DNA from 3 places in the Embleya sp. NPDC059237 genome. Region 1 is predicted to be linked to each of the others. Evidence: riboswitches for the same ligand, from Rfam matches in the RefSeq annotation. Region 1 holds a riboswitch; each other region holds the start of a gene.
The links. Region 1 has a riboswitch for cyclic di-AMP ahead of ACFXKZ_RS32905 (NlpC/P60 family protein). Riboswitches for the same ligand answer to the same signal wherever they lie in the genome.
Positions count from the first base shown of each region.

Region 2: another riboswitch for cyclic di-AMP. It lies ahead of ACFXKZ_RS39855 (transglycosylase family protein); the one in region 1 lies ahead of ACFXKZ_RS32905 (NlpC/P60 family protein).
Region 3: another riboswitch for cyclic di-AMP. It lies ahead of ACFXKZ_RS09730 (transglycosylase family protein); the one in region 1 lies ahead of ACFXKZ_RS32905 (NlpC/P60 family protein).

Region 1 is NZ_JBHZAE010000012.1:162,585-172,739, reverse strand. Features, by position in the region: gene ACFXKZ_RS32935 (chorismate mutase) at 276-560, opposite strand; gene guaA (glutamine-hydrolyzing GMP synthase) at 845-2,434, shown strand; gene ACFXKZ_RS32925 (hypothetical protein) at 2,773-3,969, shown strand; gene pcrA (DNA helicase PcrA) at 4,043-6,559, opposite strand; gene ACFXKZ_RS32915 (PIG-L deacetylase family protein) at 6,685-7,404, shown strand; gene ACFXKZ_RS32910 (hypothetical protein) at 7,421-7,777, opposite strand; cyclic di-AMP (ydaO/yuaA leader) riboswitch at 8,145-8,283, shown strand; gene ACFXKZ_RS32905 (NlpC/P60 family protein) at 8,293-9,372, shown strand; gene ACFXKZ_RS32900 (LuxR C-terminal-related transcriptional regulator) at 9,454-10,131, opposite strand; gene ACFXKZ_RS32895 (PspC domain-containing protein) at 10,128-10,155, opposite strand, start outside.
Region 2 is NZ_JBHZAE010000018.1:26,160-36,314, forward strand. Features, by position in the region: gene ACFXKZ_RS39830 (hypothetical protein) at 1-489, opposite strand, end outside; gene ACFXKZ_RS39835 (hypothetical protein) at 479-1,291, opposite strand; gene ACFXKZ_RS39840 (hypothetical protein) at 1,608-1,931, opposite strand; gene ACFXKZ_RS39845 (NlpC/P60 family protein) at 2,167-3,357, shown strand; gene ACFXKZ_RS39850 (PIG-L family deacetylase) at 3,511-5,538, shown strand; gene ACFXKZ_RS39855 (transglycosylase family protein) at 5,821-7,170, opposite strand; cyclic di-AMP (ydaO/yuaA leader) riboswitch at 7,175-7,396, opposite strand; gene galE (UDP-glucose 4-epimerase GalE) at 7,916-8,884, opposite strand; gene ACFXKZ_RS39865 (cell wall-binding repeat-containing protein) at 9,031-10,155, opposite strand, start outside.
Region 3 is NZ_JBHZAE010000002.1:669,680-679,834, forward strand. Features, by position in the region: gene ACFXKZ_RS09705 (DUF6421 family protein) at 1-1,116, shown strand, start outside; gene ACFXKZ_RS09710 (SDR family NAD(P)-dependent oxidoreductase) at 1,216-1,917, shown strand; gene ACFXKZ_RS09715 (threonine aldolase family protein) at 1,899-2,966, shown strand; gene ACFXKZ_RS09720 (carotenoid oxygenase family protein) at 3,189-4,553, shown strand; gene ACFXKZ_RS09725 (hypothetical protein) at 4,641-5,390, shown strand; gene ACFXKZ_RS09730 (transglycosylase family protein) at 5,550-6,275, opposite strand; cyclic di-AMP (ydaO/yuaA leader) riboswitch at 6,276-6,463, opposite strand; gene ACFXKZ_RS09735 (EthD family reductase) at 6,660-6,995, opposite strand; gene ACFXKZ_RS09740 (phosphoenolpyruvate hydrolase family protein) at 7,072-7,935, opposite strand; gene ACFXKZ_RS09745 (Tm-1-like ATP-binding domain-containing protein) at 7,937-9,181, opposite strand; gene ACFXKZ_RS09750 (SDR family NAD(P)-dependent oxidoreductase) at 9,339-10,124, shown strand.

The DNA of each region.
Region 1 (10,155 bases):
TGGGATTCGTGGTGACGGGGCCCCGCCGCGCCCCGCCGCGCGGGGGTCGATCCGTGGATCGACCCACGGCGCGGCGGCCGGTGTCGGGCGTCCCCGACACCGGCCGCCGGCGGGGTTGTGACCGGTTGCTGTCCCCTGCGTCCCGGTCACGGCACCAACGCGAGGTCCCACGGCGCACTGGTGAGCGCGCCTCATCGCGTCGGCGGCCTTGCGGTGCCCGGCCCGCGCATGAAGCGGGCCGGCCATCAGTCACAACGACCGCCGGCGCGATGAGGTTACGCCCGGGGGCCGACCCGACCGCGGCACAACTCCAGAAGGGTCAGCGCGACGGTGGTGCCCGGCTTGCCCAGTCCCTCGCGGTACCGGGCGATGACCTCCATCTCGCGGGACAGTTGCACGCGGGCGCCGCCCGACGTGACGCGGACCCGCTGGATCTCGGCGGAGATGTCCACCCGCTCGGTGATCAGCGCGATGATCCGCCGATCGAGGTCGTCGATGCGGGCGCGGCCCGCGCCGATCACGTCCTCGGGTGCCTGCGGCGGGGTGGTGGTGTCGTCCATGCGGCCTGCTCTCCGGAAGGGGTCGGATCCGGGGCCTCGACACGAACGCGAAGACGCCCCGGGTACCGGACCCGGGGCGTCTTCGTCTGCCTGTGGTGTGCTGCGTTCAGGCGGTGACGGCGGCGCCGGGGATCCCGGTGCCATAGGTAAAGCTGCGCGTCACGCCGAACGAGGACATGGCGTCAGTATGCCGCGACGGCGGGAGCGGACACCAGCCGGGGTCACCCGCGCGACGCCGGTAGAATCGGCGTACACCCCTTTTTCGCTTCGCCGGAAGGCCCCTCGTGACCTTTGCCAGCCCGGACGGAGGCGGCACCGAAACCGTCCTCGTCGTCGACTTCGGCGCCCAGTACGCCCAGCTCATCGCCCGCCGGGTGCGCGAGGCGCGCGTATACAGCGAGATCGTGCCGCACAGCATGTCCGTGCCGGAGATGCTCGCGAAGCGCCCGGCCGCGATCATCCTGTCCGGCGGCCCCTCCTCGGTGTACGCGGACGAGGCGCCCAGCATCGACCCGGCGCTGTTCACGGCCGGCGTCCCGGTGCTCGGCATCTGCTACGGCTTCCAGGCCATGGCGCAGACCCTGGGCGGGGTGGTCGAGAAGACCGGTCTCGCCGAGTTCGGCGCCACCCCGCTGACTGTGACCGGCACCCGAAGCACCCTGTTCGACGGACTGCCCACCGACCTGTCGGTGTGGATGTCGCACGGCGACTCGGTCTCCGCCGCGCCGGCCGGCTTCGCGGTCACCGCGACCAGCGCGGGCGCGCCGGTCGCCGCGATCGAGAACGACGAGGCGCGGCTGTACGGCGTGCAGTACCACCCCGAGGTGATGCACAGCGAGCACGGTCAGGCCATCCTGGAGCGCTTCCTGAAGGTGGGCGCGAAGCTCGCGGCGAACTGGACGATGGTCAACATCGTCGAGGAGCAGGTCGAGCTGATCCGTGAGCAGGTCGGCGACAAGCACGTGATCTGCGGCCTGTCCGGCGGGGTCGACTCCGCGGTCGCCGCGGCCTTGGTCCAGCGCGCCGTGGGCGACAAGCTCACCTGCGTGTTCGTCGACCACGGTCTGCTGCGCAAGGACGAGCCCGAGCAGGTCGAGCGGGACTACGTGGCGGCCACCGGGGTCTCGCTGAAGGTGGTCAACGCCCAGGAACGGTTCCTGACCGCGCTCGCCGGGGTGACCGACCCCGAGGAGAAGCGGAAGATCATCGGGCGCGAGTTCATCCGGGTCTTCGAGCAGGCCGCCGCCGAGGTGGTCGCCGAGGCGGGCGCGCACGGCGAGGAGGTCGAGTTCCTGGTCCAGGGCACGCTCTACCCGGACGTGGTCGAGTCCGGCGGCGGCACCGGCACGGCGAACATCAAGTCGCACCACAACGTCGGCGGGCTGCCCGAAGACCTCCAGTTCAAGCTGATCGAGCCGCTGCGCAAGTTGTTCAAGGACGAGGTGCGCGCGGTCGGCGAGCAGTTGGGCCTGCCGTCGGAGATCGTGTGGCGGCAGCCGTTCCCGGGCCCCGGCCTGGGGATCCGGATCATTGGCGAGGTCACCGCCGACCGGCTGGAGATCCTGCGCGAGGCGGACGCGATCGCCCGCGAGGAGTTGTCCCGGGCCGGGCTCGACCGGGAGATCTGGCAGTGCCCCGTGGTGCTGCTCGCCGACGTGCGCTCGGTCGGCGTCCAGGGCGACGGCCGCACCTACGGCCACCCGATCGTGCTGCGTCCGGTGTCCTCGGAGGACGCCATGACCGCCGACTGGTCGCGCCTGCCCTACGACCTGCTGGCCCGGATCTCCAACCGGATCACCAACGAGGTCCGGGAGATCAACCGCGTCACCCTCGACGTGACGAGCAAGCCCCCGGGCACCATCGAGTGGGAGTAGCCTCCCGCGTCCTTCCGCTCGGCGCGCTCGATCCGGGTCGACCCCCTCGATCGCACGTGCTTTCGCCGGCCTCCGCCCGATTTCGGACGGGGGCCGGCGGCGTTCCCGGAGCCCGCCGCGGCCGGGTCGACGAGCCGGCGGGACGCCTTGCGGGACACGGGGGTTGGCCTCGCGGCGGGTCTTCGATCGAGATTGCGCGCGATCGCCGGACCGGGCCGGTACGGCCCTCTCGGATGCGGCACAATGTGCCGCTGAACGAGCACGTTCGTATGTGGTGGTGGGGAGGGCGTGGCGAAGTGGCGCACGGTGTCGGTGTGCACGGACCGGACTGTCATTGCGTGGTCCGGGAGGAATACCGCAGGACCGTCGCCGATTTCGAGACGCTGCGGCGGGCGCTCGCCCGCAAGGAGGGCGTGCCCTCGGCGGTCGCCCACTCCGACGGCGGCGCGCGCCAGTGGATCTCCGACGAACTGCGGGGCAAGGCCCAGGACTTGGCCAACATACGGCGGGCCCAGGGGCGGGCCTGGCTGCAGGTGCTCGGCGGTCGTGCGCTGATCGTGCTGTGGTTGCTGGTCGCCGTGCTCGTCCTGGTGCAGGCGCTGACCGCGATCGGCGCGGGCTGGACCGGCTCGCGCACCGCCGGGATCGTGGCGGCCGTGGTGGTCGCCGGAGCGCTCAGCGTGGTCGGCTGGGCCGCCCGGGCGCAGGGCGGCGTGTTCGCGCCCGTACGGGGCCTGGACGGGCGCCTGTCCACCTCCAAGGCGGTCGCCGCGTTGTGGATGGTGGCGCTGATGTACTGCTTCGCCTTCCTGGGCATGCGGCTCGCCGCGGCTTCCGGGGACGGACAGCGGGACCGGCTGCTCGATCGGCTGGGTGACGTCGCGCTCGACCAGATCACGCTGGTGGCCGCGCCGCTGCTCGCCGCGGTGGCGGTACGCCGGATCGTCGGCGACAAGGTCGGCCGTCGGGTGCTGCAAAAGCTCCGCGCGGACCAGGCGGCGCTGCGCGACCTGGTCACCGACGACGCGGGCCGAGCCTCGTTCGTGGACGCCCAGTACGTCCTGGTCAACCTGGTCGCGGTCGGCTTCGTCGTGGTCGGTCTGGCCCGCGACCCCGATCGGCTCCCGGACATCCCGGCCACGCTGGTCGCGCTCGCGGTGGTCTCGGTGGTCACCTACCTCGCCGGCAAGCTGGCGGAGAACGACCGCCCGGTGATCCTGTCCGTGGTGCGCGTGCGCACACGCGGCGACCTGGACTCCGCGGTCCGCCAGGGCGACGACATCGAGGTGCGCGGGATCAACCTGGCGGCGGGCGGCTCGCACGAGGCGGACCTGCTGGCGCGCGTGGTGGTCAAGTTCGGCGCGGTCCACGTGCACGCCCCGCTGATCCCGGCCGAGACCGGCTTCGCCAACCCCTCCGACGCGTGCGTGGTCGTCCCGGTCCCGGTCGACGTGGAGCCGGGCCGGGTGGAGTTGTGCGTGGTGTCCGCCTCCGGCGTGGAGTCGGCACCGTACGAGATCCAGATCGCGGGCTGAGCGGAGCGGAACACGCAAGCGGGCCGGGTCGAGGGAATCGACCCGGCCCGCTCTCGTCCGGACGCGAGCGGCGCTACAACTTCTGCACCGGCGCGTAGCGCAGCAGCAGGGTCTTCTCGCCGCCGGCGCCGAAATCGATGGTGGCCTTCGCCTTGTCACCGCTCTCGGCGGTGGACACCACCGTGCCCAGGCCGAACTTGTCGTGGGTGACCCGATCGCCCGGGGACAGCGCGATGGCCGGGCGTTCCTTGATCTGCGCGCCCTTGCCGAAGCCGCCGCGCGAGCCGACCGTCGACTTCGTCGCCGACATCGCCTTGGCCGCCGACGGCGAGGTGCCGCGCCAGTCGACCAGCTTCTCCGGCAGTTCGGTCAGGAAGCGCGACGGCGGGTTGTACGACGGCGCGCCCCACGCGCTGCGCATCTTCGCCAGCGTGACGTAGAGCCGCTCGCGGGCGCGGGTGATGCCCACGTAGGCCAGCCGGCGCTCCTCCTCCAGCTCCTTTGCGTCGCCGAGCGAGCGCATGTGCGGGAAGACGCCGTCCTCCAGGCCGGTGAGGAACACCGTGGGGAACTCCAGGCCCTTGGCGGTGTGCAGGGTCATCAGGGTGACCACGCCGCCGTCCTCGGCGTCGGTGGGGATCTGGTCGGAGTCGGCCACGAGCGAGACCCGCTCCAGGAAGTCGGCGAGCGTGCCCGAGCCGCCCTCCTGCGCCTGGGCCTGCTCGAACTCCAGTGCCACCGCCGCGAGTTCCTGAAGGTTCTCGATCCGGGTCTCGTCCTGCGGGTCGCTGGACGCCTGCAACTCGGCGAGGTAGCCGCTTTGTTCCAGGATCGCCTCCAGGACGGTCGCGGGACCCGCGCCGCCGTCCACCACCGCGGTGAGGTCGTCCAGGAGCCGGACGAATCCCTTGACCGCGTTGGCCGAGCGCTTGGCCAGGCCCGGCGCGTCGTCGGCGCGGCGCAGCGCCTGGGCGAACGGGATGCGGTCGCGGGTCGCGAGCACGTCCAGGCACGCTTCGGCCCGGTCGCCGATGCCGCGCTTGGGCACGTTCAGGATCCGACGCAGCGAGACGGTGTCGTCGGGGTTGGCCAGCAGGCGCAGGTAGGCGAGCACGTCGCGGACCTCGCGGCGCTCGTAGAAGCGCACGCCGCCGACGACCTTGTACGGCAGGCCGACCCGGATGAAGACTTCCTCGAAGACGCGGGACTGGGCGTTGGTCCGGTAGAACACCGCGACCTGTCCCGGCTTGGTGTGGCCCGCGTCGGTGAGGCGGTCCACCTCGTCGGCGACGAACTGCGCCTCGTCGTGCTCGTCGTCCGCGACGTAGCCGACGATGGGAGTGCCGGCGCCGGCGTCGGTCCACAGGTTCTTCGCGCGTCGGTTGCTGTTGCGCTCGATCACCGCGTTGGCCGCGCTCAGGATGGTCTGCGTGGAGCGGTAGTTCTGCTCCAGCAGGATCGTGGTGGCGTTCGGGTAGTCGGCCTCGAAGTCGAGGATGTTGCGGATGGTCGCGCCGCGGAACGCGTAGATCGACTGGTCCGCGTCGCCGACCACACACAACTCGGCCGGTTCGAGCCCGACGAGCCCGGCCTCGGCGGGGTTGACCAACTCGCCGTCCACCGTCAGGCGCGGGCCGCTGCCGGCCGCGCCGCCGACCAGTTCGCGCACCAGCGTGTACTGCGCGTGGTTGGTGTCCTGGTACTCGTCCACCAGCACGTGCCGGAAGCGTCGCCGGTAGTGCTCCGCGACGTCCGGGAACGCCTGGAGCAGGTGCACCGTGGTCATGATCAGGTCGTCGAAGTCGAGCGCGTTGGCCTGGCGCAGCCGCTCCTGGTACATCGTGTAGGCCTGCGCCAGTATGCGCTCGGACTCGTTGATCGCCTTGGCCGCGAAGTCCTCGTGGTCGATCAGTTCGTTCTTGAGGTTGGACACCTGCGCGTTGAACTTGCGCGGCGGGAACTTCTTCGGGTCCAGATCCAGGTCGCGGCAGACCATTGCCATCAGCCGCTGCTGGTCGGCCGAGTCGTAGATGGAGAACGAGGAGCTCATGCCGAGCTTCTTGTACTGCTGCCGCAGGATGCGTACGCAGGCCGAGTGGAAGGTGGATACCCACATCGCCTTGGTGCGCGGCCCGACCAGCGCCTCGACCCGCTCGCGCATCTCGGCGGCGGCCTTGTTGGTGAAGGTGATCGCCAGGATCTCGCCGGGGTGTACGTGGCGGGAGGCGAGCAGGTGGGCGATGCGGTGGGTCAGCACGCGGGTCTTGCCGGAGCCCGCGCCCGCCACGATGAGCAGCGGGGACCCCTCGTGCACGACCGCGGCGCGCTGTTGCGGGTTCATCCCGTCGAGCAGCCGGGCCGGGTCCACCACGGGGCGCGGGGCGCCGTTGCGGTAGTAGGCGTCGCGTGGCTCGGGCGGCGGTGCGTACTGCCCCTCGTACAGGTCGTCCGGATAGTCCTCCGGCAGGCCGTACACGTGGTTCTCGTCCGGCTCGGGCGGCAGCGGGATCTCGTCCGCGGAGCCGGCGGGGGACTTCTTGGCCGCGGTGTCGAAACCGGGCAGGGGGATGTCGTCGAAGAGGCTGCTCATCGTTCCCCGAGTCTAGGTGGGTGTCGGGCGGGTCGTGCCCGGGCCGTTGTCGCGGGCAGGGATCATTGCGCCGACAACCATCTTCGCCCCGTCGGACATCGGGTCGACCGTCAAGGGAGTACATCGTGCTGGACGATCGCGACGTGGAGCGGATCCTGGTGCTGGCCGCGCACCCGGACGACATCGACTTCGGGGCGGCGGGGACGGTCGCCACGTGGACCGAGGCGGGCATCGAGGTGAGCTACTGCCTGGTCACCGACGGGGACGCGGGCGGGTTCGATCCGGCGGTGCCCCGGTCGGAGATCGGCGGGATCCGGCGGGCCGAGCAGAGCGCGGCGGCGGCGCATGTGGGGGTGCGGCAGCTGTACTGGCTGGGGTATCCGGACGGGCGCGTGGCGGCCTCCATGGAACTGCGGCGCGACATCAGCCGGGTGATCCGACAGGTGCGCCCGCAGCGCATGGTGATCCCGAGTCCGGAGCGGGACTGGGCCCGGCTGGCGCCCAGCCACCCCGATCACCTGGAGGCCGGCGAGGCGGCGATGCGGGCGATCTATCCGGACGCGCGCAACCCGTTCGCCCACCCCGAGCTGCTGGAGGCGGAGGGGCTGAAGGAGTGGACGGTGCCGGAGACCTGGCTGTCGCCGACCGCGGCGCCGAACCACGCGGTGGACGTGACGGAGGTGTTCGAGCGCAAGATCGCGGCGCTGCTGTCGCACGAGAGCCAGACGGGCCATCTGCCGGAGCTGCGCGAGCACGTGGTGTCGATGCTGGAGGGCAACGCGGCGCGGTTCGAACTGGGCGCCGGGCGTATGGCCGAGGTGTTCCGGGTGGTGGACACCCGCTAGCGGCGGGACCGGCGGCTCAGGTCCACATCACGGCGATGGCGATGTTCGCCACGGTCAGCAGGCCGATCGCGCCGAGGACGCGTGCGGACACCCGGTCCGCGGCGCGGTTGCCCCACACCAGCAACAGGATGACCAGCAGGATCCCGAGCTTGGTGCCGATCTTGGCGGTGTCCACGTCGCGGTCCAGGCCGGACTGCACCACGCCCACCAGGGCCAGGCCGGTGACGAGCATGGTCAGCGCGCCGTGCGTCATCGCCGGCACGATCCGTACGTCGCCGGTACGCAGCGCGGACATCTGGGTGAGGAAGCCGCCGAGCAGGGCCGCGATGCCCACGATGTGCAGCACCAGCAGGATCTGCCGCAGAACGTCCACGTCGTACAACCCCTCGTCGATCATCGCCCCGGCGGGCATCCGGCCGGCGTTCTCGGCGCCCATGCCGGAGTCCCGCCGCCGTCCGGCAGCCTAGCCGGCGGCGATCCACGCCTCTCCATCGGTCGAATGCCATTAAAGATCGCCAAAAGGGATCAAGATCGACTTTAGGGAATTCGGGCGCTTTTCCCGTGATACGCGGAGATGGAAACGGTGACATTGGTAAAGTTTTGGCAATGTGAAGGCCGATGGTGATGGTCCTGACACGCGTGTGACTAGTGTTCTGCGGCAGGCGATCGGCTCGAGGTCGGCCACCCGGTCGACACGATCGCCTCCGCCGAATTCGGTGACGGGTTTCGGTGACGGTGGGCAACCACGGTCGTCGCGACGCGAAGCCGGAACCGGGGACCCTCGCAGTCCCTTGGGGTGAATCGGTGCTCCGGCACCGTAGGGCGCCTTCTTCCGCCCGAACCCGTCAGCTAACCCGGTAGGCGGCCGAGGAAGGAGACCCGCCACCAGTGGCGTCCCAACGTCGACCCGGGCAACACCGCAAGCCCAAGCCGCGTACCGCCGTGCGTACCGCCGCGACCGTGGTCACGGCCGCCGCGACGATGACCGGTGTGATGACCTTCGCCGGCACCGCGAGCGCGGACCCCGCGCAGTCGTTCCAGCAGACCAAGGACCGCGTCAACCAGCTGCACAGTGACGTGATCAAGGCCACCGACGCCGCCAACGGCGTCGAGGAGCAGATCGAGAAGCAGCAGGGCACCGCGAACCAGACCCAGGCCCGGATCACCGAGGAACAGGCCGCGCTGAACGCCCTGCGCGACCAGATCGGCGTCTTGGCGGCCAACCAGTACCGCAGCGGCGGCCTCCCGCCGTCCCTCTCGCTCGCGCTCAGCGGCGACCCCGAGGGATACCTGCAGAAGTCGCAGATGATGTCCCAGCTCGACGGCCAGCAGGCCGCCAAGCTGAAGCAGATCGCGGCGCAGGCCCGAGTTCTCCAGCAGGACCGCACCGAGGCCTCCTCGCAGCTCGCGGAACTGGAGAAGCTGCGCACCGACCTGAACAAGAACAAGACCGACATCCAGGCCAAGCTCACCGAGGCACAGCGCCTGCTGAACACGCTCACCGCGCAGCAGCAGAAGGAAGTCCTCGACTCGGACGAGCACGCGAACGACACGCGTGCCAACGACCGCAGTTCGCGGGACAAGCAGGACACCACGCCGACGACCAACGTGCCGGCCTCCGGCCGGGCCGCGGCGGCGATCGCGTTCGCGCGGTCCCAGATCGGCAAGCCGTACGTCTCCGGCGCCGAGGGCCCCGGCTCCTACGACTGCTCGGGCCTGACCCAGGCGTCCTGGAAGGCCGCGGGCGTGCGCCTGACCCGGACGACCTGGACCCAGGTCAACGACGGTCCGCGCGTCGCCAAGGGCTCGCTCCAGCCGGGCGACCTGGTGTTCTTCTACTCGGACAACCGGCACGTGGGCCTGTACATCGGCAACGGCAAGATCATCCACGCCCCGCGTCCCGGCAAGACCGTGACCGAGGCGCCGGTCGACTCGATGCCGTTCTACGCGGCCATCCGACCCGGCTAGGCCCGGCGGACCCCGTCACACGTACGAAGGCGCCCTCCCGTCGCGGGAGGGCGCCTTCGCGCGTGTCGCCGGTCGCCCGGCTCAGACCAGTCGCCGGTCCGTCGCCCAGCGGGTCAGCTCGTGCCGGTTGGACAACTGCAACTTGCGCAGCACGGCGGAGACATGGGTCTCCACCGTCTTGACCGAGATGACCAGTCGGCGGGCGATCTCCTTGTAGGCGTAGCCGCGCGCGATCAGCCGCAGCACCTCGCGCTCGCGCTGGGTGAGCCGGTCCAGGTCCTCGTCGATCGGCGGCACGTCGGTGGCCGCGAACGCGTCCAGTACGAAGCCCGCCAGGCGCGGCGAGAACACCGCGTCGCCCTCGCCGACCCGGCCGATCGCGCGGATCAGTTCGTCGCCGGTGATCGACTTGGTCACATAGCCCCGGGCGCCGCCCCGGATCACCCCGATCACGTCCTCCGCGGCGTCGGACACGGACAGCGCCAGGAAGCGCACCGCCGGGATCAGCGACGCGCACCGGCGCAACACCTCGACCCCGCCGCCGCCGGGCAGGTGCACGTCGAGCAGGACCACCTCGGGGCGGGTCTCGGTGACCACGGCCACCGCGCTCGCCACGTCGTCGGCCTCGCCGACCACCTCGACCGCCTCGCCGATCTCGGCACGCACGCCGGTGCGGAACATCCGGTGGTCGTCGACGAGGACCACCCGGGTGCGGGGCGTGCCCTCGACGGGTGCGCTACTCGTCTCGGTGGTGTTCACGTGTTCGTCCTTCCCACAGCGGAC
Region 2 (10,155 bases), on a different contig from region 1:
GACGCCGCGCACGGCGCGCTTGGCCACCGCCAGGATCCACAGGATCAGGGTGAGGAAGGTGGACGCGGCGAACACCACCGCGTACTGGCGCAGGAAGCCCGGGTTGGTGAAGTCGACCTGGGTGGTGTCGTTGACCGCCCCGGCCAGCTTGTCGATGATCCAGGTGGCCGCGTCGGCGCAGCCCTTGGCGATCGAGCCGAGCGGGTCGGTGACCGTGCCGAGCGGGCCCGAACCCGGCGCGCCCGGGCCGCCGTTGTTGCAGATGTCCTTGGCGGGGCCGGTGAGCAGGTCGCACTCCGGCTTGCTCGCCGGCGCGCTGGGGCTCGTGGAGGCGCCGGGAGAGGCGCCGGGAGAGGTGGTGGCGCCGGGTGTGGGGTCGGCCCACACGCGGGTGGCGCCGAGCACGAGGAGGGCCTGGAGGGTGGCGAACACCCCGCCTGCGGTCAGGAATCGGGTGCGAAGGCTGCGGCGTTCCCGGTCAGCGTGCATGGCGCAATTCCCCGAACTCCCCGTCGGCCTTGGCGATGTCGTTGGCGCCGGACGGATCCTGCAGTCCGGCCACCGGCGTCGGACCCTCCTTCTGGCTGAACTCGGTCAGTTTCCAGTCCCCGTTCACCCACGACAGACGCATCGTGGTGGTGTTCCACGCCTCGGCCACGGGCTTGGTGGAGTCGGCCCCCGCCAACCCCACCACGCCTACGCTCCACACCTCGACGGTGGCCGAAGCGGGGGTGTAGGCAATGGACTTGGTACCCATCGGCACGGCCCGGCAGACGAACGTGCGCCCCTTGGGTGCGGTGCCGTCGGGTTGGAGGCCGAACACGGTGGTCTGCGCCCGGAACGCCTGGTCGGCCCGGGCAAGCAGGCCGTCGCGCACGGCCGGATCGGTGATGGTGGTGATGATCGCCGTGCGCGGCTGGGCGCGGAACATCCGCGCCGAACCGTAAGCGACAACGAAGTTGGCCGCGGCGGACTGGGCGCCCTCGGCGGTCTGCGGATAGCCGACGGGCACACCCGACTCGGTGCGTTCCGGCACCTGCGCGGCGGACAACGGCGGTCCGCCCGCCGGGGCTTCGGGCGCGGCGGAGGAACTTTTCGCGGTGTCGTCCGCGCCGCCCTTGTCGCCGTCGTCGGAGCGATTCGCGGCGAAGAGCAGGGACAGGATGACCACGGCGATCACCACCACGACGCCGATCCCGGACAGTATGGGGTTGCGCCTGGGCTCCGGACCCTCCGGTGAGGTGGTGGGTCTGGGCAGGCGGGTACGCGTGGCGGGTTCCTCGTCGCTCATGGCCTGTCCCCCCTTACCGCGGCAGGCCGGACGTTGCGGACGACCTGCGCGCACAACACAGTCCCCGACGGCCGAGCGCCGCGGGGTTCGGTTGCAGCCGGAACGATCTTCCCAGATGGGCGGTCATACCGGTGGCACCGCGCTGTTGCGTGAACACAGGCTCGATTGTCCGGGAAAGGAACCGGAATTGCTGCTGTGCCCCGAATGCGGAATGGGGCATTCCGTTTTCGGGGCGCACGACGCGCCGAAGTGCGCCGCGCCCGGGATGAAACACCACGGGATTCGCCACCTTGGGGACGGCAGGGTGCGAACCGGTCTAGATCGCCATTCCGTACACAATCGTGAACAGCGTCCCGAGCGATCCGATGATGAACACGCCGGTCAGACCGGCGATGATGAGGCCCTTGCCCTGCTCCGCGCTGAACGTGTCGCGCATCGCGGTCGCTCCTATGCGCTGCTTCGCCGCGCCCCAGATCGCGATCGCCAGGCACAGCAGCAGCGCCACGGCCATGATCACCTCGACCATGATCCGGGCCTCGCCGCCCAGCCTTGCGAACGGGCCCCAGTTCGGAGCTATCCCGCCGATGATCGTATTGATGTCGCCGTTGCCGCCGTTGCCTTTGCCTTCTGCAAGAAACACGTTTTTCACCGCCCCCGAGGTCGGGCTTTGGTTGCCTGTCGTCACATTCGACGGCAGGAGTGGGTCGTTCGTTTATTGTGCTGTGGGGAAGCCGATCGGGCTACCACCTCGGCAAGTGTGTCTGCTCACTGTGTGTATCACGGGTGATTGCGCAGAGCAATCACGGCGCGCACAATGAGCTTCGGAGTGTCCGTCGCGGCCCCGCCCGGCCGCGGAGAATCGGGGGGTATCCGCGATGCGCAAAGCCTGGGTCGCCGGTGGCATCGTATTCGCGATTCCCTTCGGTCTGGTCGGCCTGCTCACGGTGGGGGTCGGCGCGATGCAGTCCGCCTCCGGCAGCCAGACCGGCGCCGGTGGCACGATGGCGCTCGCCCCCGGCACGGTGCCGGCCGCGTACGCGTCCTCGATAGACAAGTGGGGGCGGTTGTGCCCGGAGATCTCGCCGGCGCTGCTCGCCGCGCAGCTGTACCAGGAGAGCGGCTTCGACCCGAAGGCGGTCAGCAACGTCGGGGCCCAGGGCATCGCCCAGTTCATGCCCACCACCTGGCCGGAGTGGGCCACCGACGGCAACGGTGACGGCCAGGCGAGCCCGTGGGATCCGGCCGACGCCATCCCGGCCGCCGCGCGCTACGACTGCTCGCTCGCCAAGTACGTCGCCTCCGTGCCGGGGGATCGCACCAACAACATGCTCGCCGCGTACAACGCGGGCGCGTACCGGGTGATGCAGTACAAGGGCATCCCGCCGTACACGCAGACCCAGGACTACGTGAAGAACATCCGGGCCCTGGAACAGAGTTTCGGCGTGGTCCAGACGCCGCTGCAGCCGATGGCGCTTGCCGCCGGCGCGGTCAACTGGGCGCAGACCAAGCTCGGCACGCCCTACCTGTGGGGCGGCGAGGGCACCGCCGCCGACGGCGGCCGGTTCGACTGCTCGGGGCTGACCCAGGCCGCCTACGAGACGGTGGGCATCACGCTGCCCCGGGTGGCCAACGACCAGTGGAACGCCGGCCGGCACCCCTCGCGCGACCAACTCCTGCCGGGCGACCTGGTGTTCTTCGCCACCGACCTGCGCGACCCGCGCAGCATCCACCACGTGGGGATGTACGTCGGCAACGGCCAGATGATCCACGCGCCGTACACCGGCACGGTGATCAAGTTCGGCCCGATAGACAAGCCCGACTACATCGGCGCGACCCGGGTCACCCCCGAGGGTGCCAAGTCGCTGCCCGACCGCAGCCCCGGCTCGGCGAACAACGACTCGGGCGCGGGCAGTCCGGCCGCCGACCCGGGCAAGACCACGACCGGGAACGCGAGTTCGACGGGCGCGGGCAAGGCGGGGAGCGCGGCCGGCGCCCGGACGCAGCCGCGACTGCCCGCCGCCGACCGGCCGCGCGAGGCGACCGCGGGCGACACCCGCGCGCGCTGACGGGCGGGGCTCGCCGCGCCGCGCGGTCGAGCCGGGTGCGGCCGGGGACGGGCGAGCGGCGATGATGGGGCCGGTCCGCCCTGGGGCAGACGACGCGACCCGATCCGCCGATCTGCGCGGGACGGGCCCCGACGGCAGAAAGGCCCGGCCGAGATGGCGATGATCCCCGGCACCGGCAGATTCACCGCCGTGGCCGCCGTGCTGGCCGCCGCGTTCACCGCCGCGGTGGTACAGCTGACCGGCCCCTACGGATCGCCGACCCGGTACGCGCCGACCCTGCCGATCGGGATCGAGGCGCTGGCCCCGGCGCCCGGTGTCGGCGGCGCGGTGATGCAGGTGGTGGCCCACCAGGACGACGACCTGTACTTCATGAACCCCGACATCGACCACGCGGTGCGCGCCGGCACGGACAACGTGACCGTCTTCCTCACCGCGGGGGAGGCCGACGGCCGCAACGGCCCCGGAAGCCGTCCGGATGTGCGGGCGTACGCGGCGGCGCGCAACAACGGCTCGCGCGCCGCCTACGCGTTCATGGCGCTCGGGGACCGCACGGCGCGCTGGGAACGCCACAGCATCCGCCTGCGCGACGGCGCGCACGCCGAATTCGACCGCCTCGTCGACGCGCCCAACATCAAACTGGTGTTCCTCAACACCCGCAAGGAGGAGGGCATCGGCGCGAACGGGCGGCTGCGCACCCTGTGGAACGGACAGGAGCGCGAACTCGACACGCTGGCCCCGCTCGACGAGCCGGCGGGCGGACCGTACGCGTACACCCGCGACGGGCTGATCGGGTCCCTGACCGACCTGATGCGGGCCCAGGCGCCGACCGTGGTGCGCACGCTCGACCCGGACCCCGATCGCCAAAAGCACGACGACAAGCACCCGGCGCACGCCGACAACCACGGCGTCTCCGACCATCAGGACCACACCGCCGCCGCGCGGTTCACCTGGGAGGCGCTGCGCCGCTACAACACCGACCGGCCCGCCGGGGCCGCCGCGGCGATCGCGTATCGCGGCTACTACAACGAGCGTTGGCCGCACAACCTGGAACCGGCCGCCCGCGAGCGCAAGGACGCGATCACCCGGGTCTACGGCTGGACCGACCGCGAGCACCACTGCCCGGGCCGGGCGGACTGCGGCGACCTCAAGGTGCGCGACACCGCGTCCCGCAGCAACTGGCCGCAGAGCACCACCTACCGCTTCCCCGACCCGGGCCCCAGACCCGTGCTCGGCGCGGACGGCCGATCGAGCGCCTGGTCGGTGCTCGGCGGCCGGATCACCCGCTGGGCCGAGGACGGCACGGGCGTCTGGTCCGCCGCGCGCGACCTCGGCGCCCCCGGCGACGGCGAACTCGCCCCGGCCCCGGCGGTGGTGCGCACGGCGGACGGGCGGATCCGGGTGTTCGCGCTGCGGATCGGCGGCGCGGACCGGGCCGATCGGGACCGGCTCGCGATCGTCACCGCGATCGAGTCGGCGCCCGGCGGCGACCTGGGCCCTTGGCAGGACCTGGGTGGCCCGGACGGCGGCGCGACGGGCCTGGGCCCACCGGTGGTGCAAGCCGACGGCGCGGGCGGGCTGCACCTGTTCGCGCGCGATCGGGCCAAGGGCATCGGCACGCGGTACCTGCCCGCCGGGAGCACGGTGTGGTCGCCGTGGCGCGACCTCGGCGGCGCCGAGATCGTCGAGGGCCCGACCGCGGTCACCCGCCCCGACGGCCGGGTCACCGTGTTCGGCACGGCCCGCGAGGGCATCCGCGCCTGGGACGTGGTCGGCGACCGGCCCGGCTCGCCGCGCACGATCGCGGCGGATCACCCGGTCGGGCCGCCCGCCGCGTCGGTGGGCGCCGACGGCCGGGTCACGGTCGGCTACCGGCGGGCCGGGACGGCGGAGATCGCGGGCACGACCGAGGCCGGTCCCGACACGTGGGTGCCCACGGCCACGCGCACGGCCGGGGCCGGCTACGAGCCGCTGTGGCAACTGCCCCGCCCCGACGGCACGCTGCTCACCTCGACCCGGGACGCCGAGGGCCGCCCGGTGGTGCTCGGCGCGACCCCCACGCCGCTCGTGCTCGACGACCGCCCGACCCCGAACGGCCCGACCACCACCCTCGACGGCGCGGGCCGACCGCTCGCCCTGTGGCTCGACCCGACCGCCACCCTTCACACGGCCCGCCTGCCCTGAACCCCCGGCACCCCAACCCCCGGCACCCCAACCCCCGGCACCCCAACCCCCGGCACCCGAACCTCGGCGCCTGAACCTCCGGCACTCGAACCCCCGCGCCTGAACCCCCGGCACCCGAACCTCGGCGCCGGAGTCGTCCTACGCCCCGGGACTGCCATCCACCCGCCCCGCGCGTCCCCCTGCCCCCGCCGCCGCCCGCCCCGCGCCCGCGCGGCCCGCACACGCGAACGGCGGGCGCCCCCCGAAGGGGACGCCCGCCGTTCGGCGCGGGAGTGCGGTGGATCAGACGTTCACGCCGTGGCTGCGCAGCCACGTCATCGGGTTGACCGCGGAGCCGTAGTTCGGCGTGGTGCGGACCTCGAAGTGCAGGTGCGGGCCGGTGACGTTGCCGGTCGCGCCGGAGAGCGCGATCTTCTGGCCGGTCTGCACCTTCATCCCGGCCTTGACCGAGATCGAGGACAGGTGCGCGTACTGGGTGTACTTGCCGTCCGCGTGGCGGATCACGACCTCGTTGCCGTACGCGCCGCCCCAGCCGGCCGAGACGACCGTGCCGGAGGTGACCGCGCGCACCGTGGTGCCGGTCGAGACGGCGAAGTCCTGGCCGGTGTGGTGGCCGCTGGACCAGCGCGACCCGCCCGAGCCGAAGCTCGCGGTCAAGGTGGCGCCGGAGACCGGGGCGACATACGAACCGGAGGCCTGCTCGGAGCCCTTGGCCGGGGAGTCGGCCTTGGTGCTCTCGGTCTTGACCGTGGTCTTCGGCGCGGCGGCCGGCTTGACCTCGGTCTTGGCCTCGGCCTTGGGCGTCTCCGCCTTCGGCGCCTCGGCCTTGGGCTCGTCCTTGGTTTCGGTCTTGGTCTCGGCGGCCGGCGCGGCCTTGCCGTCGACCTTCAGCTGCTGGCCCGGGAAGATCAGGTCCGGGTTCTCGCCGACCACGCTCTTGTTGGCCTCGTACAGCTTCGGCCAACCGCCGGGCACGTTCCGGGCGTTCGCGATCTGCGACAGCGTGTCGCCGGCGACCACGACGTAGGAGTCGCCGGCCGCGTCCGTCTTGGCGGTCGTCTCGGCCTTGGGCGCCTCGGTCTTGGGAGTCTCGTCCTTGGGCGCCTCGGTCTTCGGCGCCTCGCTCTTGACCTCGATCTTCGGCTTGGCAGTCTCGGTCTTCGGCGCCGGCTTGGCGCTCTCCGTCTTCGGGGCCGTCTTCGGCGCGGTCTTGCCACCCGCCGAGCCCGTGTCGAGGTCCGGAGCGGCACCGCCGCGGGTCAGGCCCGCCTTGACGGAGCAGACCGGCCAGGCGCCGGGGCCCTGGCTCTTGAGCACCTTCTCGGCGATCGCGATCTGCTGGCTCTTGGTCGCCTGGTCGGCGCGGGCGGCGTACTGCGAGCCGCCGAACTCGTTCCAGGTGCTCTGGGTGAACTGGAGGCCGCCGTAGAAGCCATTACCGGTGTTGATCTTCCAGTTGCCCGTGCTCTCGCACTGGGCGACCTTGTCCCAGGTGCTCACGGACGCGGCCTGAGCCGTGCCCGCCCCGATGATCGGCATGGCGACGCCGACACCGGCGACGCCGGCCGCGGCGATCAGACGCGTGGTCCTGCTGGTGCTGCGACGGCGATGACGCCCGGTTCCGGACAGCATGGCTGGATCCTCTCCCACGCCTACGAGGTGAGCTGTCGGATTCGGGCCGGAGATCGATAGCCCGGCCACGTCCCGAAGAACGTGGCTTCACCCCAAGCCGTTCACGGCCGCCGACCGTCTCGATCGGTGCCGTGTGCGGCGGTTCACCTGTGGTTCCCCCGCTCCTGTCGTGTGGTGCTCGTCAGCCTCCCGAACGGCCGGCGACAGGATTCGGCGTACCGGCGATCGGGGTCCGTGTGGGATACGGACGGATCGAACGCTAAGCAGGCCCCGCCGAAGATCACAAGTCTGTGTCGGATAGAAGCCGATTATCCGTTTTGCGGTTGAGCGCAATGTAGATGATCCCTTACGGAAAGGACCGTAGTTGGCGTTCCGTGGTGGATTCGGCCGGATCGGGTGACAGAGAACCTTGATCGAGCCTCATATGGATCACCCGAAAATGATCACCGAAGTCCCGTTCGTCACAGGCGCATCGCGCGTCTCGGGCCCGGAATCGCGCCATTACCCATCGGCGCACCCGTCTGCACTCGGAGCCGGAGTGATTCGGCCCACAGGACAAAAGCCCCAAGTCCGATTCATCCCGGCGCACTTCACCCCACGCACTCCCCGCGACGCCGACTCGCCGGCCGGCGTCGCATCGAGGCGTTCGGAGCACACGAAAGCACTCGGGGTGATTCGGGAGCACAGGACGCGCGGCACACGTTCGGCCGGCCCGGCGTTCACCACGTGGCGCGTCCCGCGCCCGTCACCCGCGCCGCGCCCGCCACCCGGTCCACGCGCTCTCCACCATGTCGGAGACGTCCAGGCGAGCCTTCCAGCCCAGTTCGGCCGCGATCCGCTCGGCGCTCGCGACCACCCGGGCCGGGTCGCCGGCGCGCCGGGGCAGCGTCTGGGGCGCGAACTCGCGCAAACCGGTGACCTCGCGGATGAGTTCGACCATCTCGCGGACCGAGGTGCCCCGACCGCGGCCGACGTTGAGCACCAGGCGGGTGTCCGGGTCGGCGGCGAGCCGGCGGGCGGCGGCCACGTGCGCCTCGGCCAGGTCCACCACGTGGATGAAGTCGCGCACACAGGTGCCGTCGGGGGTGTCGTAGTCGTCCCCGTAGATCACCGGTGCGCGGCCGGCCGTCAACTTCTCCAGCACCATCGGCACGAGGTTGGACACACCCGCGTCCGCGAGCTCCGGCGCGCCGGCGCCCGCGACGTTGAAGTAGCGCAGGCAGGCGTAGGAGATCCCGTGCGCCCGCGCGGTGGCCGCGATCAGCCACTCGCCGACCAGCTTGCTCTCGCCGTACGGGTTGATCGGCAGACACGGGGTGTCCTCGTCGACCAGGTCCACGTCGGGCATGCCGTACACGGCGGCGCTGGAGGAGAACACGATCCGGGGCACCTCGGCCGCGACCATCGCCGCGAGCAGCGTGCGCAGACCCTCCACGTTCTCCTCGTAGTAGTAGAGGGGACGCGCGACCGACTCGGGCACCCGCTTCTTGCCCGCGATGTGCACCACGCCGTCGAAGATGTGCGCGCCGAACAGCTCGTCGAGCAGCGCCCGGTCCAGCACGGAGCCGATCACCACCGGGATCGTGTCCGGCACCAGCTCGCGGACCCCGGAGGAGAGGTCGTCGACCACGACGACCTCGTCCCCGGCCGCGACGAGCCCGCGTACGACATGCGTTCCGATGTATCCGGCACCGCCGGTGACAAGCCACTTCATGTCGAGACCCTAACCGGATGGACCGCTTCGGGGGCGTTTCGCCCGTGCCTCACCGCCGCCGGGACGGGCCGAGGGCCCCCGACGGGACATGTCGTGTCCCGCCGAGGGCCCTCGGTGTGTCGCGGTGTTGCCGTGGTGTCGTGCGGTCAGCGCTTGGTGTGCCGCTCGACGTCCGAACCGGCCTGCGGACCGGTGCCGCTCGCCGGGCCGTTCACGGCCGGGCTGCCGGGCTTGTCCGCCGGCGCGGCGCGCAGCGCCTTGCCCGCGGGCGGCTCGACGCCGTTGTACATCGGTACGTAGGTGTACTGACCGGGGAGCCCGATCTGGTTGCCGGCCTGGTCCACGATCGGCGCGTTGAGCGCCGACTCGCCGCCGACCAGGACCACGGAGGAGAGCGAGGCGCCGTTGTCGTAGAGGTACCAGGAGCTGGCCGGAGCCAGGCTGTCCTCGTCGGTGAGCAGGATGGGGCCGAGCCCGGCCATCATCGCGCCGCCGGTGAGGGCGTCCTGCCAGGTCATGGTGGTGGCCAGACCCACGGTGCGCGGGGCGGCGAACCAGAACCGGCCGAGCTTGGCCGCGGTGTCGGCCGCGGTGTTCCCGGCGACCGCGTAGTACTCCGCGCCGTCCGGCCAGGACGGCAGGTTCGCCGACAGCAGCGCGCGGTCGGCCGGCCCGCCGACGGTGATCACGTTCGTGGTGGCGGGGTTGATCGCGTTCAGGTAGGACTCGGTCACGGCGGGCATGTTGTCGCCCGCGCTGTAGACGACCACGCTGTCCTTGGTGCCGCCGGCCGCGGCACCCGCCGAGAGGCCGTCGTAGTAGTCCTCACCGGTGACCACGAACACGTTCTTCGGGGCCGGGTTGGTCTCGCGGGCGATCGCGATCCCGGTGTCGTACATGGTGGCACCGGCAAGCCGCTTGGGCGTGAAGCCCCACTGCCGCAGATCGTCCTCGTAGTTGGTGCTCAGCGCGTTGATCCCGCCGAGGATGTAGACGTTGGAGCCGGGACGCAGGGTGCGCGTCAGCTCCTCGTACAGACTGCCCGGTCCGCCCCAACTGCCGAGCAGCAGCGGACCGTTCTTGGCGCCCGCGAGGGCAGCGCCGGACAGGCCGTCGTAGAAGTAGTCCGTCCGGCTGATGACCGCCGAGTCGGCCTGCCGCAGCCCCGAGGAGGTGTCGCCGACCGAGGCCCACTTGAACTTCGAGTTGGCGATCGCGGTGTCGTGGGCGGTGTCGCCCCAGACCCGATAGACGCCCTCCTTGCGCAGGGG
Region 3 (10,155 bases), on a different contig from region 1:
TTCCTGGACTCGCTGGTCGCCTTCCGCCCCGAGCAGAACCGGCGGGACGGTCTGGAGCACCTGGTGGTCTTCCCGATGACCACCCAGAACGGCAATCCGAACCGCAACGTCGAGGCGGTCCTGCTGCGCGTGGTGTGGCCGCAGTGGCTGGCCGACCTGGAAGCGACGCGCTACGACAACGCGATGTTCGTGCCGCTCGCGTTCGTCGACTTCACCGACGGATACGACACCGACTCGGCGGTGCTCTTCCCCGAGACCGTCGCCGTCCGCGAAGTACCCAGGTTCACCTGGGGCGGCATCTTCTGCGACCGCGAGGCGGCTCGCTTCCGCCGGGTCGGGACCGCCGCGGCGGACACCCTCGGCCTGGAACTGCCGCCGGAGGCACAGGCGTTGGTCGAGAGCCAGCAGCTCGCCCAGAACGCGTTCGTGTTGTGGGACCTGATCCACGACCGCAGCCACATGCGCGGGCACATGCCGTTCGACCCGTTCATGATCAAGCAGCGCATGCCGTTCTGGATGTACGCCCTGGAGGAGCTGCGCTGCGACCTGACCGCGTTCCGCGAGGCGGTCGCGCTGTCCGCGGAGGGCGAGCCGACCGCGCCGCTGGTGCGCTACGCGGTGATCTTCGACCGGCTGTTCCGCTTCCCGGTCACCGGTGGGCGGGTGCGCAACTACGACGGGCTCGGCGGGCAGCTGTTGTTCGCCTACCTGCACCGCGCGGGTGTGCTCGACTGGTCGGACAACCGGCTCACCATCGACTGGGACCGGATCACCGACGCGGTGCTCGGCCTGTTCGACGAGGTGGACCGGCTCTACCGCGAGGGTGTCGACCGGCCGAAGGTCGGCCACTGGCTGGCCGGCTACCAGTTGGTCGCCAAGTATGTGCCGTCGCACCCGGGGTCGGTGTGGGCCAAGGGGACCGCCGCGCTGCCGATGGACGGCCCGCCGAAGGCGCTCGTGGACGCGGTGCTGCCCGACGAGTTCCCGCTGAGCATGTTCTACGAGGCGCTGAACCGGCGGCTGCGCGACGTGATCGCGTCCACGCGCGGGATCACCGCCGACGCCCCGCCGACGGGCCCGGTCGAGGCGCGCGAGCGGGAGGCCGCGGTGTCGTGACCGTGCGGATGCGACGGATGCGACCGACGTGATGGGTGCGACGTGCGCCCACCGGGGTACGGGGCAGGACGAACGGCACGTGAACGAGGAGTCGCAGTGATGAACGGTCTCGAAGGCGCGGTGATCGCGGTCGCGGGCGCGGGTGGACCCACCGGGCGGGCGGTGCTCGAACGGCTGGTCGGCGCCGGCGCCCGGGTGTACGGCGCGGACGCGAACGCCGAACGATTGCGGGCGAGCGTGGACGCCGCGCCCGGAGCGCACGGCGCGGTGGTGGACCTGCTCGACCCGGACGCCACCCGCCGCTGGGCGGAGGAGGTCGAGCGCGAGCACGGCCGGGTGGACGGGCTGGTGCACCTGGTCGGCGGCTGGCGCGGCGGCAAGAAGTTCGGCGACAACTCGCTCGACGACTGGGCCCTGCTGCACAACCTGCTCGTACGTACCCTCCAGCACACCACGCTGGCCTTCCACGAAGCGCTCGCGCGCAGCCCGCGCGGTCGGTTCGTACTGATCTCCGCCGCCGCGGCCGGACAGCCGACCCAGGGCAACGCGGGTTACGCCGCCGCCAAGGCCGCGGCGGAGACCTGGACCCTCGCGCTCGCCGACGCGTTCACCGACACCGAGGCGGCGGCCACGATCCTGGTGGTCAAGGCGCTCGTCAACGACGAGATGCGCGAGGCCCGACCCAACGCAAAGTTCGCCGGATTCACCGACGTCGCCGATCTCGCCGCCGAGATCGCGGGTCTGTGGAACACCCCGGCCATCGACCTGAACGGGAAACGACTGTGCCTGAACGTCCCCTGACCCCGCGTCACGACCCCGACGCGCGCGGTTTCGCCAGCGACAACTACGCGGGCATACATCCCGAGGTGTTGGCCGCGATCGGCACGGCCAACGGTGGACACCAGATCTCCTACGGCGAGGACGTCTACACCGAGCACCTGACCGAGGTCTTCCGCGCCCACTTCGGCGAACGCGCGGAGGTGTTCCCGGTGTTCAACGGCACCGGGGCCAACGTGGTCGGCCTGCAGTCGATGACCGACCGCTGGGACTCGGTGATCTGCGCGGCCACCGCGCACATCAACGTGGACGAGTGCGGCGCGCCGGAGAAGGTGGCGGGCCTGAAGCTGCTCTCCGTGGCCACCCCCGACGGCAAGCTCACCCCCGAACTCGTGGATACGCATGCGTGGGGTTGGGGCGACGAACACCGGGCCCAGCCGCGGGTGGTCTCATTCGCCGAGAGCACCGAACTGGGCACGGTCTACACGGTGGACGAGATCGCCGCGTTGGTCGCGCACGCGCACGACCACGGCATGCTCGCCCACCTGGACGGCTCGCGCCTGGCCAACGCCGCCGCCGCGCTGGACGTGCCGCTGCGCGCGCTGAGCACGGACGTGGGCGTGGACGTGTTGTCCTTCGGCGGCACCAAAAGCGGCCTGATGTTCGGCGAGGCCGTGGTCGTGCTCAACCCGGACGCGGCGCGCGGCATCAAGTATCTGCGCAAGGCGGCGATGCAACTCGCGTCCAAGATGCGGTTCGTGTCGGTGCAGTTCGAGGCGCTGCTGTCCGGCGATCTGTGGCTGCGCAACGCGCGGCACGCGAACGCGATGGCGGCGCTGCTCGCCGAGAAGGTCGCCGACCTGGACGGGGTGACGCTGTCTCGGATGCCGCAGGCCAACGCGGTGTTCGCGGTGCTGCCGGCGGATGTCACCGAGCGGATGCAGAAGCGGTTCCGTTTCTACACCTGGGACGAGTCGATCGGCGAGGTGCGCTGGATGACGGCGTTCGATACCACCGAGGCGGACATCGAGGCCTTCGCGACCGCGCTCGCCGAGGAGTTGGGCGCGCGCTAGCCGAACGGGCGCACGGCGGTGGGCGGGTCGGGGCGGGTACCCCGGCCCGCCTTCGCGTAGTGCCGGGGCTTTGTCGCATCGACCTCGAAGTGGTGCCGGTTTCCGGCCGGTTGCGGACTTCTTTCGGGGCGCACGGGTCGGCGAGGGCTCGTTCACATCGGGTGCCGAATCGGCGGCGGCAGGTGCTACAGTCACCGACCCAGGTGATCGGAGCGCGCCGTCGTGGACCTGCGAAAGCCCTATCTCGCCGAGCACTTCGCGCCTGTCGCCGACGAGATCGACCGGCGCGACCTGAAGGTTCGGGGCATGCTTCCGCCGGAGCTGAACGGTCGCTACATCCGCAACGGGCACAACCCGCGACCCGGTGACGTGCCGTCGCACTGGTTCCGGGGCAGCGGCATGCTGCACGGCATCCGGCTGCGGGCCGGCCGGGCCGAGTGGTACCGCAACCGGTGGGTGCGCACCCCCGCGTGGAACGGCGCGCCGTATGTGCGCGCGGACGGCAGCGTCGACCTGACCGCGAGCATCGCCGGCACGCACATCGTCGAACACGCCGGTCGGCTGCTCGCGCTCCAGGAGGCCAACCTCCCGTTCGAGGTGACCCGCGAGTTGGACACGGTCGGCCCGTACGACTTCGCCGGCGGGCTGACCACCGCGATGACCGCGCATCCCAAAACCGATCCGGGCACCGGCGAACTGCACTTCTTCGGCTACTCGCCGACCCCGCCGTATCTGACGTACCACGTCGCGTCGCCCCGAGGGCGGATCATCCGCAGCGAGGTGATCTGCGGCGCGGGACCCTCGCTGATGCACGACTTCGGGCTGACGCGACGCCATGTGGTCTGGCTCGACCTGCCGGTGGTGTTCAACCCGGCCGAGTCCTCCGGTGTGCCCTACCGCTGGAGCGAGTCCTACGCGCCCCGGATCGGCGTGATGCCGCGCACCGGCCCGGCCGTGCCGACCTGGTTCGAGGTGTCTCCGGGGATGGTGCTGCATGTGGCCAACGCGTACGAGGACGCGCGCGGTCGGATCGTGCTGGAGGCACCGAGGTTCGATCGGGCCGCGTGGGAGACGAGTTGGCGGTGGTGGGTGGGTGCGCCCGGCTACCCCGAATCACCCGTGGTCGGCGCGATCTCGCACCGATGGATCCTGGACCCGGCCTCGGGCGTCGCGGGCGAGCAGGCACTGGACTCGCTGGTCGTCGAGTTCCCCACGATCGACGCCCGCGCGGTGGGCCGGCCGCACCGATTCGGCTACGCGTCGGCCTTTCCCGGGGCGGGGCTGCGCGAGTACGCGATCGTCAAGTACGACCGGGTGAGCGGGGAGCGGTGGATCGCCGGGCAGGGGCGCGACCGTATGCCCGGCGAGGCGGTGTTCGTGCCGGCCGAGGGCGGCACCGCCGAGGACGACGGCTACCTGCTCACCGTGATCAGTGATCTGGCCCGGAATGCCTCGGAGTTGCTGGTACTGGACGCGCGCAGGATCACCGCGCAGCCGATCGCGGCCGTCGAATTGCCGCGCCGGGTGCCGGCCGGGATCCACGGTTCGTGGATCCCCGACCCCGACGGATCGGTTGCCGACGGCTGAACCCGATCACGGTGATCTCCGTGCTCTACAGTCCGAGCAGCGTGCTCGGGTGGGCCGGGCACCGGGTGGGGTGGGAGTGCGATTCGGGTGGGTGCGACCAGGCTGCTTGCGGTTCTGCTGTTCGTCGGCACGACGGCGTTGGGCATCGTGCTGTACTTCGTCGAGGACACGTCACTGGCGGATCTGCTCTCGCTCGGGGCGGGGGCGGTGTGTCTGTTCTGGCTGATCCTGGTGCTCACCGCGCCGTGGAACCTGTACTTCCGGGCCCAGCGGGTGATCACGGAGATCGCGATCAGCCGGGAGCGGGGCCTGGCCGTACCGGAGGGGCGTGACGTCGAGGCCCGGCGGATCGCCCGCCGACTGCTCTACGGCGCGATCGGCGCACACGTGCTCTCCGCCGCCGTGATCGCGCTGATCACCTGGATCTCCGGTGGCGTGGTGGGCTACTGGTTCGCCGGGTTCTACCTGCTCAGCACCCTGTTTCGACCCGGTCAGGCGTATGCGGAGCACCTGTCCCAGCGGCTGCGCACCATGCTGCGCGAGGTGACCCACCCCCGCGACGACGTGCTCGCGGTCAGCCAGGACGTCACGGCGCTCAAGGCCAAGGTCGAGGCCCTGGAGACCCGCACCAAGGAGTTGCTGGAGAGCATCGAGCAGCTCAAGGAGACGACGGTCTTCGGGGCGGCCGACACCACCAAGCGCTTCCAGGAGGCGGACCGCAAGGTGGACGCCCTCGGCCGCCGCTTCGAGGACACCATCAGCCAGTTGACGGACAACCAGGAAGTCATCTCCGGCATCAAGGCGTTCCTGCGGCTTTTGCGCACCGAGCAGAGCTGACCGGGCCGTTCGGCCTACTCGCGTCCGGTGCTCACCGCCAACGCCATCTCGCGCATGTCCGGATCGGGATGGGCGCGTGCAACGGCCCGGCCGGGCCTGGTCGAACGCGCGTGGGCCCCGCCGAATGTCTCGGCGGGGCCCACGTGGTGAGGGTATGGATCAGACGGCGAGCTTGGTGCCCACGGCGATCACGTTCGGGTTGTCGCCGAGGACGCCGGCGTTGGCCGTGTGCAGGGCCTTGTAGCCGCCCTTGACACCGAACTTGGCCGCGATCGCGGACAGCGTGTCACCGGACTTGACGGTGTAGGTGCCGGAGCCCGACGCCCGCTCGGTCGCGGCCGACTTCGGCGCGTCCTGCTTGGCAACATCCTGCTTGGGCTGCACGTTGAGCTTCGGCGCATTGCCGGTCGCGGGCTTGGCCTCGGACGTCGGCGCGGCCTTCGGCTCGACCGCGGACTTGGTCTTGCCGGTGGTCGAGGACTCGGCCGTGGCGTTGGCGTCGCCGCCCTTGCCCAGACCGGCCTTCACGGAGCAGACCGGCCAGGCGCCGGGGCCCTGGCTCGCCAGGACCCGCTCGGCGACGGCGATCTGCTGCGCCTTGGAGGCCTGCGCCGCGCTGGCCGCGTACTGGCTGCCGCCGAACGCGTTCCAGGTGCTCGGGGTGAACTGCAGACCGCCGGAGAAGCCGTTGCCCGTGTTGATGCTCCAGTTTCCGGTGCTCTCGCACTGGGCGACCGCGTCCCAGGTGGACGAAGTCGCGGCGTTCGCGCTGCCCGCCATGCCCACGAGGGGAAGGACGAGACCCGCACCGGCGGCGACGGCGATGCCGGCGCGACGGCCACGAGAGAGCGAACGAACCGGAGCGGTGATGGCACGGAAGGTCATTGATTACCTCGTCGGGCGCCTACGAAGTTAGCTGTCGGGTTCGGACGATTGGCCCGGCCTCGCCTGTCACAGGCATGGCTTCACCCCAGGCATCGGCAGTGCCGATGTCGGCTCACTTGGTTCCCCCGCTCCTGCCGCCAGTCGATATCGACTGCTTCCCTCGGACGGCGGCAGGATTCGGCGTACCGCCCGGGGAGTCCGCTTGTGCGAACAACCACGAAGCTACGCACCGGTTCGCCGGGTTGGCAAACATTTCGGATGGTTTGTGACGTCCCCCATAGGGAGGAATAACACCTATTTGCCCGATTTGTCGCCGTCTTTGCAGGTCACGGCTCCGGCGTACACGGTGCGCGGCCGCGTGGTCACGCGTGCTTCAGCGACGGGCTATTCCGTCGCGGGCAGCTCTACCGGAACCACTACCCGCTCCTCGTCCCAGAGGAACGTCGCGCCGCCGGTCGCGAAATTGGGCACATCGGCCACCGTGGCCCGCCCCTCGGGCGAATCCAGCACCGCCTCGAGTTCCGCGCGCGAGGGCGCGTACAGCGCGACCACCAGGTAATAGGGCGGCTTCGCACCGGACGGATCCGGTTCGCACTTGCCGATGGTCCAGCCGGTCAGTCCCGGCATGGTGCGGGCCAGCGGGACGTGCTTGTCCCAGTAATAGGAGTCGAACGCCGCCGGGTCTTCAGGGTGGCCGTAGAGCACGGTCAACTTGTACATGCCGGGTCCTCACGCTCGTGGTTGTCGGACGGACGGACGTGCGCGTGCGCCACGCATCTGCTGCCGGGCGCGTTGGTTACGGATGTGCCGGAGTGTCGCCCGCCGTGGCGGTGCCCCCACTCGGGGTGATGCTCTTGAACGCCCGCGCCTGCTCGGTGATGGCCACCTCGGTCGGCAGGCGCTCCATGCTGGAGGCGCCGAAGAAGCCGACCACGCCGGTGGTGTGGGCCAAGACGTACGCCGCGTCCTCGGGTTCGGCGATCGGCCCGCCGTGGCACAGCACCAGCACGTCGGGGTTGACCTCCGCCGCCGCGTCGCGCATCTCCTGCACCCGCTCCACCGCCTGGTCGAGGGTGACCGCGGTGGTCGCGCCGATGCTGCCCTTGGTGGTCAGCCCCAGGTGCGGGACCAGCACGTCGGCGCCGGCCGCCGCCATCGCGCGGGCCTGCTCGGGATCGAAGACGTACGGCGCCGTGAGCAGGCCGCGCTCCGCCGCCAGCCGGATCATCTCCACCTCCAGGTCGTAGCCCATCCCGGTCTCCTCCAGGTTCTGCCGGAAGACACCGTCGAACAGGCCGACCGTCGGGAAGTTCTGCACTCCCGCGAAGCCCATGGCCGCGAGTCGGTCCAGGAAGTGCGGCATGATCCGGAACGGATCGGTGCCGCACACCCCCGCGAGGACCGGGGTACTGCGCACCACCGGCAGCACCTCGCCCGCCATCTCCACCACGATCGCGTTGGCGTCGCCGTACGGCAGCAGTCCCGCCAACGAACCCCGGCCGGCCATGCGATAGCGGCCCGAGTTGTAGATGATGATCAGGTCCACACCCCCGGCCTCGGCGCACTTGGCGGACAATCCGGTGCCCGCGCCTGCGCCGATCACGACGCCGCCCTGCTCGACCGTCGTGCGCAGTCGGCCCCGCGCCTCGCGTCCGTTCATCTCAGTCCACGTGTCCCTTCGTGATCAATTCGTGCAATCGATCCGCCGCCGCCTTGGCGAACGCCGGATCGTTGATGTCCGTCGCGACCTCGCGCACCTCGACGGCGGTCCCGTCGAGGCCGGCGCGCAGCGCGTCGAACAACGCCGTATCGGCGTCGGAATCGTAGAAGGGTCCGCCCTCGACGTCGATCGCGGAGACTCCGCGCAGCGGCAGGTACAGCGCGGTGGGCCCGGTCGCGTCGATCAGTTTGGCCGCGATCCGCCGTCCCAGTTCGGCGTTTTCGGCCGGTGTGGTGCGCATCAGTGTCACGGTCGGGTTGTGCACGTACAACAGCCGGTCCTCGAAACGCGGCGGAACGGTGTCGCGGGGGCCGAAGTTGACCATGTCCAGCGCGCCCACGCTGACCACCTGCGGCAATCCCATCCGCCCGGCCGCGGTCAGCCGCTGCGGGCCCGCGCTGAGCACCCCGCCGACCAGGTCGTCGGCCAGCTCGGTGGTGGTCAGATCGAGGACCCCGGCCAGGAAGCCGCCCTCGGCCAGGTTCTCCATCGACCGGCCGCCGGCCCCGGTGGCGTGGAACACCAGTACCTCGTAGCCCAGTTCGTTGAGCCGCTCGCGCGCCGCGTCCACCGCCGGGGTGGTCACGCCGAACTGGGTCGCGGCCACCAGCGGTCGGCCCTCGCCGGTCACCCCGGCGACCGCCGCGCGGTCCTCGGCGTAGCCGCCGGCCATGCCCGCGATCGCGTCCGCCGCGTTGCCCAGGATGCGTTCGGAGAGCCGGTTGATCCCGGCGATGTCCACGACGCTGTACATCATCGTCACGTCCACCGCGCCGACGTACGGCGACACGTCGCCCGCCGCCATCGTGGACACCAGCAGCTTGGGCACGCCCACCGGCAGCGCGCGCATCGCGTGGGACGCGATCGCCGAGCCGCCCGAGCCGCCCATCGCGAGCACCCCGTCCACCCGTCCCTGCTCGAAGAGTTCGCGCAGAATCGAGGCCGCGCCCTCGGCCATCGCGGTGGTCGCCGCGCCCCGGTCGGCGCGGGTGCGCAGGTCCTCCAGATCGGTGCCCGCCGCGGCGGCGACCTCGCCCGCCTGTACATCGGCCTGGGCCAGCGAGTCGCCCAGGACGCCGACGTTCATCAGCAGGACCTCGGCTCCTCTGGCCCGCAGCCGGTAGGCCAGCCACGCGTATTCGGACCCCTTGGTGTCCAGCGTTCCGATCAGTACGACGGTGGGCATCGGTGCCTCCGGTGGTGTCGGTACGGCTTGCCGGGTTGACGCTTCGGCGGCGAACGGCCGCGCACAGTAACCCAACCGGATGATCATGGCAATGCAAAGCACCGTGCGATAGGACGGGTGGCGAGTCGCGGATTTCGCGCACGTGAAAGGGGTGTCGATGGCGGAGGAACCGGACGCACGGGTCGCAATCGTCGCGGGAGCCGGAGCGGGCATCGGGCGCGCGTCGGCATTGGCGCTGGCCCGCGACGGCGCGGACCTGGTGCTGGCCGCCCGCCGCCCCGAACCGCTGCGCGAACTCGCGGACGAGATCCGGGAGCTGACGGGCCGTCGGGTGCTCGCGGTGCCGACCGATCTGGCCGACCATGGCGCCTGCCGCGCGCTGGTGGACACCGCGGCCCGGGAATCGGGCCGGGTGGACGTGGTGGTGAACGTGGCGACGTACAACCCGTCGGGACGCCTGGAGGAGTTGGACCCGGACGAGTTCCGGCGCGCGTTCGAGATCAACGTGCTGGGTGTACTGGCCGTCTCCCGCGCCGCGTTGCCCCATCTGCGCGCGGTCGGCGGCGGCTCGATCGTGCAGATCTCCTCGGAGGCGCCGCGCGCGAAGCTCGTCGGGCTGGGCGCGTACGCGGCGACCAAGGCCGCGATGGAGGTGGCCTCCGGGGTGTTGGCCAAGGAGGTCGGGCCGGACGGCATCCGGGTCAACGTGGTCGTCGCGGGCTACACCGAGAACGCCAAACTCGCCGGGTACATCGCCGACATCGCCGCGCGCCGGGCGGTGCCCGAGAGCGAGGTACGGGCCGAGCTGACCCGGTCCTCGGCGCTGCGCCGGATCACCCGGCCCGAGGACATCGCCGACGCGGTCGCCTTCCTGGCCTCCGACCGGGCCCGGGCAATCACCGGCACGGTCGTCCCGGTCACGTCGGGGGTCTCCTTCGGCTGACCCGGCCGGCACGATTTTCGACCCATCGGCC